2 regions of the Kineococcus esterisolvens genome follow, and region 2 is predicted to be linked to the other one. Evidence: riboswitches for the same ligand, from Rfam matches in the RefSeq annotation. Region 2 holds a riboswitch; the other holds the start of a gene.
What was found. A riboswitch is a leader RNA that binds a small molecule or an ion and turns the genes downstream of it on or off. The one in region 2 is predicted to bind cyclic di-AMP.

Region 1: linked by a shared signal. The riboswitch ahead of ACRYR8_RS10870 (C40 family peptidase) and the one ahead of ACRYR8_RS05450 (transglycosylase family protein) in region 2 are both predicted to bind cyclic di-AMP.

Annotation. Positions count from the first base shown of each region.
Region 1 is NZ_JBJLRI010000028.1:21,443-24,833, forward strand. It holds gene ACRYR8_RS10855 (MFS transporter) at 1-287, shown strand, start outside; gene ACRYR8_RS10860 (malonic semialdehyde reductase) at 354-968, opposite strand; gene ACRYR8_RS10865 (iron-dependent transcriptional repressor DtxR) at 1,122-1,808, shown strand; cyclic di-AMP (ydaO/yuaA leader) riboswitch at 2,063-2,184, shown strand; gene ACRYR8_RS10870 (C40 family peptidase) at 2,208-3,098, shown strand.
Region 2 is NZ_JBJLRI010000009.1:67,024-70,414, forward strand. It holds gene ACRYR8_RS05440 (SDR family oxidoreductase) at 1-323, shown strand, start outside; gene ACRYR8_RS05445 (lysophospholipid acyltransferase family protein) at 421-1,197, shown strand; cyclic di-AMP (ydaO/yuaA leader) riboswitch at 1,375-1,575, shown strand; gene ACRYR8_RS05450 (transglycosylase family protein) at 1,573-2,265, shown strand; gene ACRYR8_RS05455 (GNAT family N-acetyltransferase) at 2,349-2,891, shown strand; gene ACRYR8_RS05460 (NCS2 family permease) at 2,909-3,391, opposite strand, start outside.

The DNA of each region.
Region 1 (3,391 bases), on a different contig from region 2:
TGCTGGCCGTCTGCGGTGCCGCCGACGCCGTCAGCTCGATCTTCCGCGGCACGATCCTGCAGGTGGCCACCCCGGACGCCCTGCGCGGCAGGCTCCAGGGCGTGTTCATCGTCGTGGTGGCCGGTGGGCCGCGGCTCGGCGACGTCGTGCTCGGCGGCACCGCCGAGCTCACCGGCGAGGGCACCGCCGCCCTCGCCGGCGGACTGGCGTGCGTCGTGGCGGTCCTGGCGCTGGCGCGCGCGCAGCGGGGTTTCACCCGCTACGACGCGCTGCACCCGCAACCCTGACCGGACGGACCCGGACGGTGCGGCTCAGACGGTGCGGCCCGGACGGTGCGGCCCGGACGGTGCGGCTCAGACGGTGCGGACGACCTCCTCCACCGCCAGGCGGGGCCCGCGCGGCCGGAGACCCCGGGGGTCGGCCACGCCGATGTTCACGACGGCGACGACCGCGTGCTCGCCGTCGGGGAAGAACTCCCGCTCGATGGCCACTGCGTCGATGCCGGTCATCGGCCCGGCCGCCAGGCCCACCGCCCGCACCCCGAGGATGAGGTAACCCAGCTGCAGGGCGGTGTTGAACACCGCGGTCCGCTCGCGGAAGGCGTCGTCGGCGAAGAGCGCCCGCGCGTCCGGCACGTGCGGGAACAGCCGCGGCACCTCCTCGTCGAAGCGGCGGTCGGCGGCCACGACGACGCTCAGCGGCGCCGAGCGGGTCTTGTCCCCGTTGCTGCCGCTCATCATCGTCGCGAGCTTCTCCCGCGCCGCGGGGGAGCGGACCAGCAGCAGCCGCATGGGCTGCGTGTTCATGCTGGTCGGCGGGTACTTGACGAGGTCCACGATCGCGGCGACCTGCTCGTCGGTGACGGGCTCGTCCGTGAACCGGTTCGCGGTCCGGGCGCCGGTGAACAGCTGCTCCAGCGCGGCGGGGTCGAGGGCGGGACGGGGACCGGGGACGGCTGGCGTGCTCACGGGGCTCCTCACTGGACGTCTCGCCCGCCGCAACGGGTCCCGCCGGCGCCGTGTTCCCGGCCCGTCCCCGGCCCGCCGCCCCGTCGTCCCCGCCGCGCCGCCCGCCGGGTGGACCCGTGCGAGCAGGCGGCGCCATGGCGGATGATGGGGGCCGTGAGCGACCTCATCGACACCACCGAGATGTACCTCAAGACGGTCTTCGAGCTCGAGGAGGAGGGCATCGTCCCGATGCGCGCTCGCATCGCCGAGCGCCTGCACCACTCCGGCCCGACCGTCTCGCAGACGGTGGCGCGCATGGAGCGCGACGGGCTGCTGCACGTCGGCACGGACCGCCGCCTGGAGCTCACCGAGTCCGGTCGCGCCAAGGCGATGCGCGTCATGCGCAAGCACCGGCTGACGGAGCGGCTGCTCACCGACGTCATCGGCCTGGAGTGGTCGCTCGTGCACGAGGAGGCCTGCCGCTGGGAGCACGTCATCTCCGAGGAGGTCGAGAAGCGCCTGGTCGACATCCTCGACCACCCCCACTCCTCGCCCTACGGCAACCCGATCCCGGGCCTGGAGGAGCTGGGCGAGGTCGGTGCCGCCGAGGACTTCCGCGCGGGCGTGCAGCCCCTGACGGCGGCCGGCGCGGACGGCGCCCCCGTCGTGGTGCGCCGCCTGGGCGAGCCCCTCCAGACCGACGTGGCGCTGCTGGCCCGCTTCGCCGAGGCCGGCCTGCGCCCCGGTGCGGAGGTCGTCGTGACGACGTCCGCGGGCGGCTACGACGTCTCGGTGGGCGGTGCGGTGCTGGAGCTGAGCACGGCCGAGGCGTCGCACCTGTTCGTCGACGCGCGGGACTGACCCCCGGGGCTGGTCGCGGGGGCTGCTCGGGGGCTGCTCCGGGCCGGTGCGCGGGGCTGCCCGAGGGCGGGCCGGCGCGGTCCCGTCGTCATCGGTTCGTCACGCGACTGCCACGCGGGCGTCACCGGGCCGTGACATCCGGGGTCCGGAGGGGTTATGGTCCACCCGCTTCCGTGAAAGTTCACGCAGAAGCCCTCGCGCGGACGCCGAGCCCTGCCACCGCGTCGAGGTCCCACGCACACGTGTGGCAGGGACGGGGGAACCAATTTCCCGGGCGTGATCCGACGGCCAGCCGGGCCGGGGTGAGCGTCCTTGGGGTGAAGCCGGTGCGAACCGGCCGGGCGATACTCCCGCCCGAACCCGACAGCTCACCTCGCAGGCGTCGGAGAGGCCACCACCTTGACGACTCGCGTCCAGGCGCGCCACCGTGCCGCCGAACGTCCCCGCACGCCCCTGACCGGCCTGGGCGAGGCCATCGGCCGTCGCGCTGCCGACGCCGGCCGCGCCGGCGCGGTCGCCGCCGCCACCGGTGGACTGCTGGTCACCGTCGCGCTGCCGGCCGGTGCCGCCCCCGCGGCGGCTCCCGCAGCGGTCCCCGCCGCCGTCAGCACCGCCGTCAGCGCGGGTCTGGGCACCGCCGTGGACTCCGCCTTCGGCACCACCCCGGTCGGCGTGGTCTCCGCGCCCGCCGAGGCCGCCGCCATCACCACCCTCACCGCCTTCAGCGCCGTGCCGACCCCCGCGCCCCCGCCGCCGCCGGTCGTCGTGGAGCGCAGCACGCGCTCCGCCGTGGACGCGCCCGCGGTCGAGGCGTCGGTCGACCAGTCCGTCATCGACTCGGCCCTGGCCGTCCAGGCCGCCGCCGCGGCCCCGGCCCCGGCCCCGGCCCCCGTCGAGGCGGCCCCGGCGCCGGCCCCGGCGCCCGCCCCGTCGCTGGGCCAGCAGATCCTCGCCGTCGCCGACGACTACGTGGGCGTGCCCTACGTGTACGGCGGCACCACCCCGGCCGGCTTCGACTGCTCCGGCTACACCAGCTACGTCCTGCGCCAGCTCGGCATCTCGGTGCCGCGCACCGCCAACGCCCAGCTGGGCGCCAGCGCGCGCATCTCCCGCGCCGAGGCCGTCGCCGGCGACCTCGTCTTCTTCACCGACGGCGGCCGCGCGTACCACGTCGGCATCTACGCCGGCGACGGGATGATGTGGGACGCCCCCCGCAGCGGCAAGCCCGTCCAGCTGCGCTCCGTGTGGAGCGACTCCGCGGTCTTCGGCCGCGTCGCGGCCGTCGCCTGACGTCGCCCACCCCCAGACCGGGCCCGGCACCTCCTGCGAGGTGCCGGGCCCGATCCACGTCCGCCCCCGGCACGCCGGAGCCGGGGAGCCCGGGGAGCACCTCGCGAGGCCCCTCCAGTCCGCCCCGTCGCACGAACCTCGCGCCAAACGCGTGTCCCCCCGCCCCGTCCCGACGTACAGTGCGGTCACGACGACACCACACGAGCGGGAGGCGAGCGTGTCCGACCCCACGGCCGTGCAGCGCGCGCGCTCCTGCGCGCCCCGTCCCCAGTCGCCCCCGACGACAGTGGGGG
Region 2 (3,391 bases):
TGGAGGAGGAGACCGGTCCGGACGGGCACCGGCGCGCCACCGGGTTCCTGACCTCCCCGCCCGTGGTGGGCGAGGCGCGCGCGGCGTGGCTGCGCCGCTACGCCGAGGTGGTGGGGGCGGACCTGTCCGCCAGCTACGCCTACGCCGACTCCCACCCGGACCTGCCGCTGCTGCGCTCGGTGGGCAACCCCACGGCCGTCTCCCCCGACGTGTCGCTGTTCCGGGCCGCGCGCGCCGCCCGCTGGCCGGTGGCGGACTGGGCGGTCTCCTCCCCCGCCCGCCGGCTGCGGGTGCCGCAGCAGGTCCTGGCCGGCACGGACTGAGGTCACCGGGCGGCGCGGGCGGGGCGTGGGAGGATGACGTCGTGCGCCCGTCACGAACGCCGAACGCGCCCGGAGCCGTGCGCGAGGAGGTCACCGCATGATCGTCCTGATGGGTGAGGACGGCCTGGGCCGCCTGGCGCGGGCCTTCCCGACGGCCCGCCGCCGCGCGGCCGCCTCGGCCGCCTCGGGCGGCGCTCCGGGCGGGGGTGGTCCCCGCAAGGTGCACCGCAACGACTGGGTGCGCTCGCGGCCGGCGTCGGCCGTGCGCGCGGGCCTGCAGCGGGTCCTGCTGACGCCGCTGATGCGGGCGGAGCTGCGCATCGAGGTGCACGGCGTGGAGGTCCTCGACGGCATCGGCGGTCCCGCCGTGATTGTGGCGAACCACTCCTCGCACCTGGACACGCCGGTGCTGCTGGACGCGCTGGGGCCACGGCGGCGCCGGCGGGTGGCCGTCGCGGCCGCCGCGGACTACTTCTTCGACGTGTGGTGGCGCTCGGCCCCCTCCGGCCTGGTGATCGGCACGTTCCCGCTGGACCGGCGCGGCGGGCCGGGGGCGAACGCCTCCTCGAAGCTGCTGGCCGACGGCTGGAGCCTGGTGATCTTCCCGGAGGGCGGGCGCAGCTACACGGGCCAGATGCGCCCGTTCAAGAAGGGTGCGGCGTACCTGGCGCTGGAGGCGGGGGTGCCGGTGGTGCCGGTGGCGCTGCGCGGCACGTACGAGGCCATGCCGCCGCGGCAGAACTGGCCCTCCAAGGGGCGCCCGCGCATCAGCGTGACGTTCGGCGAGCCGCTGTACGGCCGGCCCGGGGAGCGCGCCGGTGACTTCACGCCGCGCGTCGAGGAGGCCGTGGCGAAGCTGCTCGCCAACAGCTGACCCGTCGGCGGGCCGAGGCCCCTCCTCGAGGGGTCGTGAGCGTGAGGTGCGTCACACGCAGACCCCCTGACCCGCGGGACGGTGGGCCGGCGGGGGACGCCCGGTCGACGCGCCGGTGTACGCGGAGCCTCCGTCTTGTTACGGTCGGCAGGTTCCCGAGTCCTTTCGGGGGCCCGTCGCGAGGACACGCCGAGTCCTGCCCGCCCCGCGCCGGAACAGTGATCAACGGGCAGGAGCGGGGGACCCATGGTTCCTCGGACGTCCGCCGCGCCCCGCGCGGTCGGGGGTCCTCGGGGTGAAGCCGCCCACGGGCGGCCGGGTCAACAACCTTCGACCCGAACCCGACAGCTCACCTCGCAGGCGTTGGAGGTCTCGATGCCCGCGTTGTCCTTCCGTCGTCCCCGCACGCCCGCCGGCCACCGCACCGAGCAGCAGCAGCGCTCGGGTGCCGTGCGCCGTGGTCTGCTCGCCGCAGCCGCCGCCGGTGCGGCCGGTGCCGCGATCCTCGCCCCCGCTCCCGGTGCCTCCGCGGCCCCGGTGTCGGAGTGGGACCGCCTCGCCCAGTGCGAGTCCAGCGGCAACTGGCACATCAACACCGGCAACGGCTACTACGGCGGGCTGCAGTTCAGCCCCAGCACGTGGACCGGCTTCGGCGGCGGGCAGTACGCCCCCCGCGCCGACCTGGCCAGCCGCGAGCAGCAGATCGTCGTCGCCGAGCGCGTCCTCGCCGGGCAGGGCTGGGGCGCCTGGCCCTCGTGCTCCCGCCGCCTGGGCCTGAGCGGTGCCGCGGACCCGGCCGGCGCGGAGCAGGCGCTGCTGAACCCCGCGCCCGCCCCGGCTCCCGCGCCCGCCCCGGCACCGGCCCCCGAGCCCGTCGCCGTCGCCGCCGCCCCGGCGCCCGCTCCGGCCGCGCGCACCTACACCGTGCAGCCCGGCGACACCCTGTACCGCATCGCGGTGAACAACGGCGTGGCCGGCGGCTACGCGAACCTGTGGAACGCCAACCGCGCGGTCATCGGCGACGACCCGGCCCGCATCGAGGTCGGCATGGTGCTGACCCTGCCCTGACGGGCCCGCACCTCCGCGGAACCCCCCGGCGCGCACCGCGCCGGGGGGTTCCGCGCGTCCGGGCGGGGCGGCAGGCTGGTGCGGTGGACACCCCGTGGGACCTGACCGTCGTGCACACCGCCGACCTGGGACCGCGGCGGTTGCGCGAGGTGCGGTTCCTGCTCGACGACGCCTTCGCCGGCGACGTCGACGACACCGACCTCGACCACGCCCTCGGCGGCCTGCACGTGCTGGCCCACCGCGACGGGCGCCTGGCCGGGCACGCCGCGCTGGTGCAGCGCCACCTCGTCGCCGGGGACCGCCCGTTGCGCGCGGGCTACGTGGAGGCGGTCGCGGTGGCTCCCGGCGAGCGCCGGCGCGGGCTCGGCGCGGCGCTGACGGGCGTCGTGGAGGACCTCGCCGGCCGGGCCCACGAGGCGACGTTCCTGGGCGCCTCCGACGAGGGCGCGCGGCTGTACCGCTCGCGCGGCTGGCGGGTGTGGAGCGGCCCGACGGGCGTGATGACCCCCGAGGGGGTGCGCGCCACGCCCGACGACGACGGCGGCGTCCACGTCCACGACCCCGCCGGCGCGCTGGACGTCACCGCCCGGCTGCTGTGCGACTGGCGCTGCGGCGACGTGTGGTGAGCGCCGGCGGGACGGGGTCAGGCGACGCCGAACGCCTCCTTGACGGGGTCGATCGCGAAGTAGAGGACGAACAGGGCGGCCGTGACCCACATCAGCGGGTGCACCTGGCGGGCCTTGCCGCGCGCGACCTTCAGCACGACGTGCGCCACGAAGCCCGCGCCGATGCCGGCGCTGATCGAGTAGGTGAACGGCATCAGCACGATCGTCAGGAACGCGGGCAGCGCGATCTCCACGTCGTCCCAGTCGATGCCCTTGACCTGCGTCATCATCAGGAACCCGACGACGACGAGGGCGGGCGTGGCGGCCTCGTAGGGCACGATCGCCACGACCGGCGCCAGGAAGGTCGTCAGCAGGAACGCCACCCCGGTGACGACGCTGGCCAGGCCGGTGCGCGCACCCTCCCCCACGCCGGTGGCCGACTCGATGTAGCTGGTGTTGCTGGAGACACCGGCGGCGCCACCGGCGGCGGCCGCGATCGAGTCCACGACGAGGATGCGCCG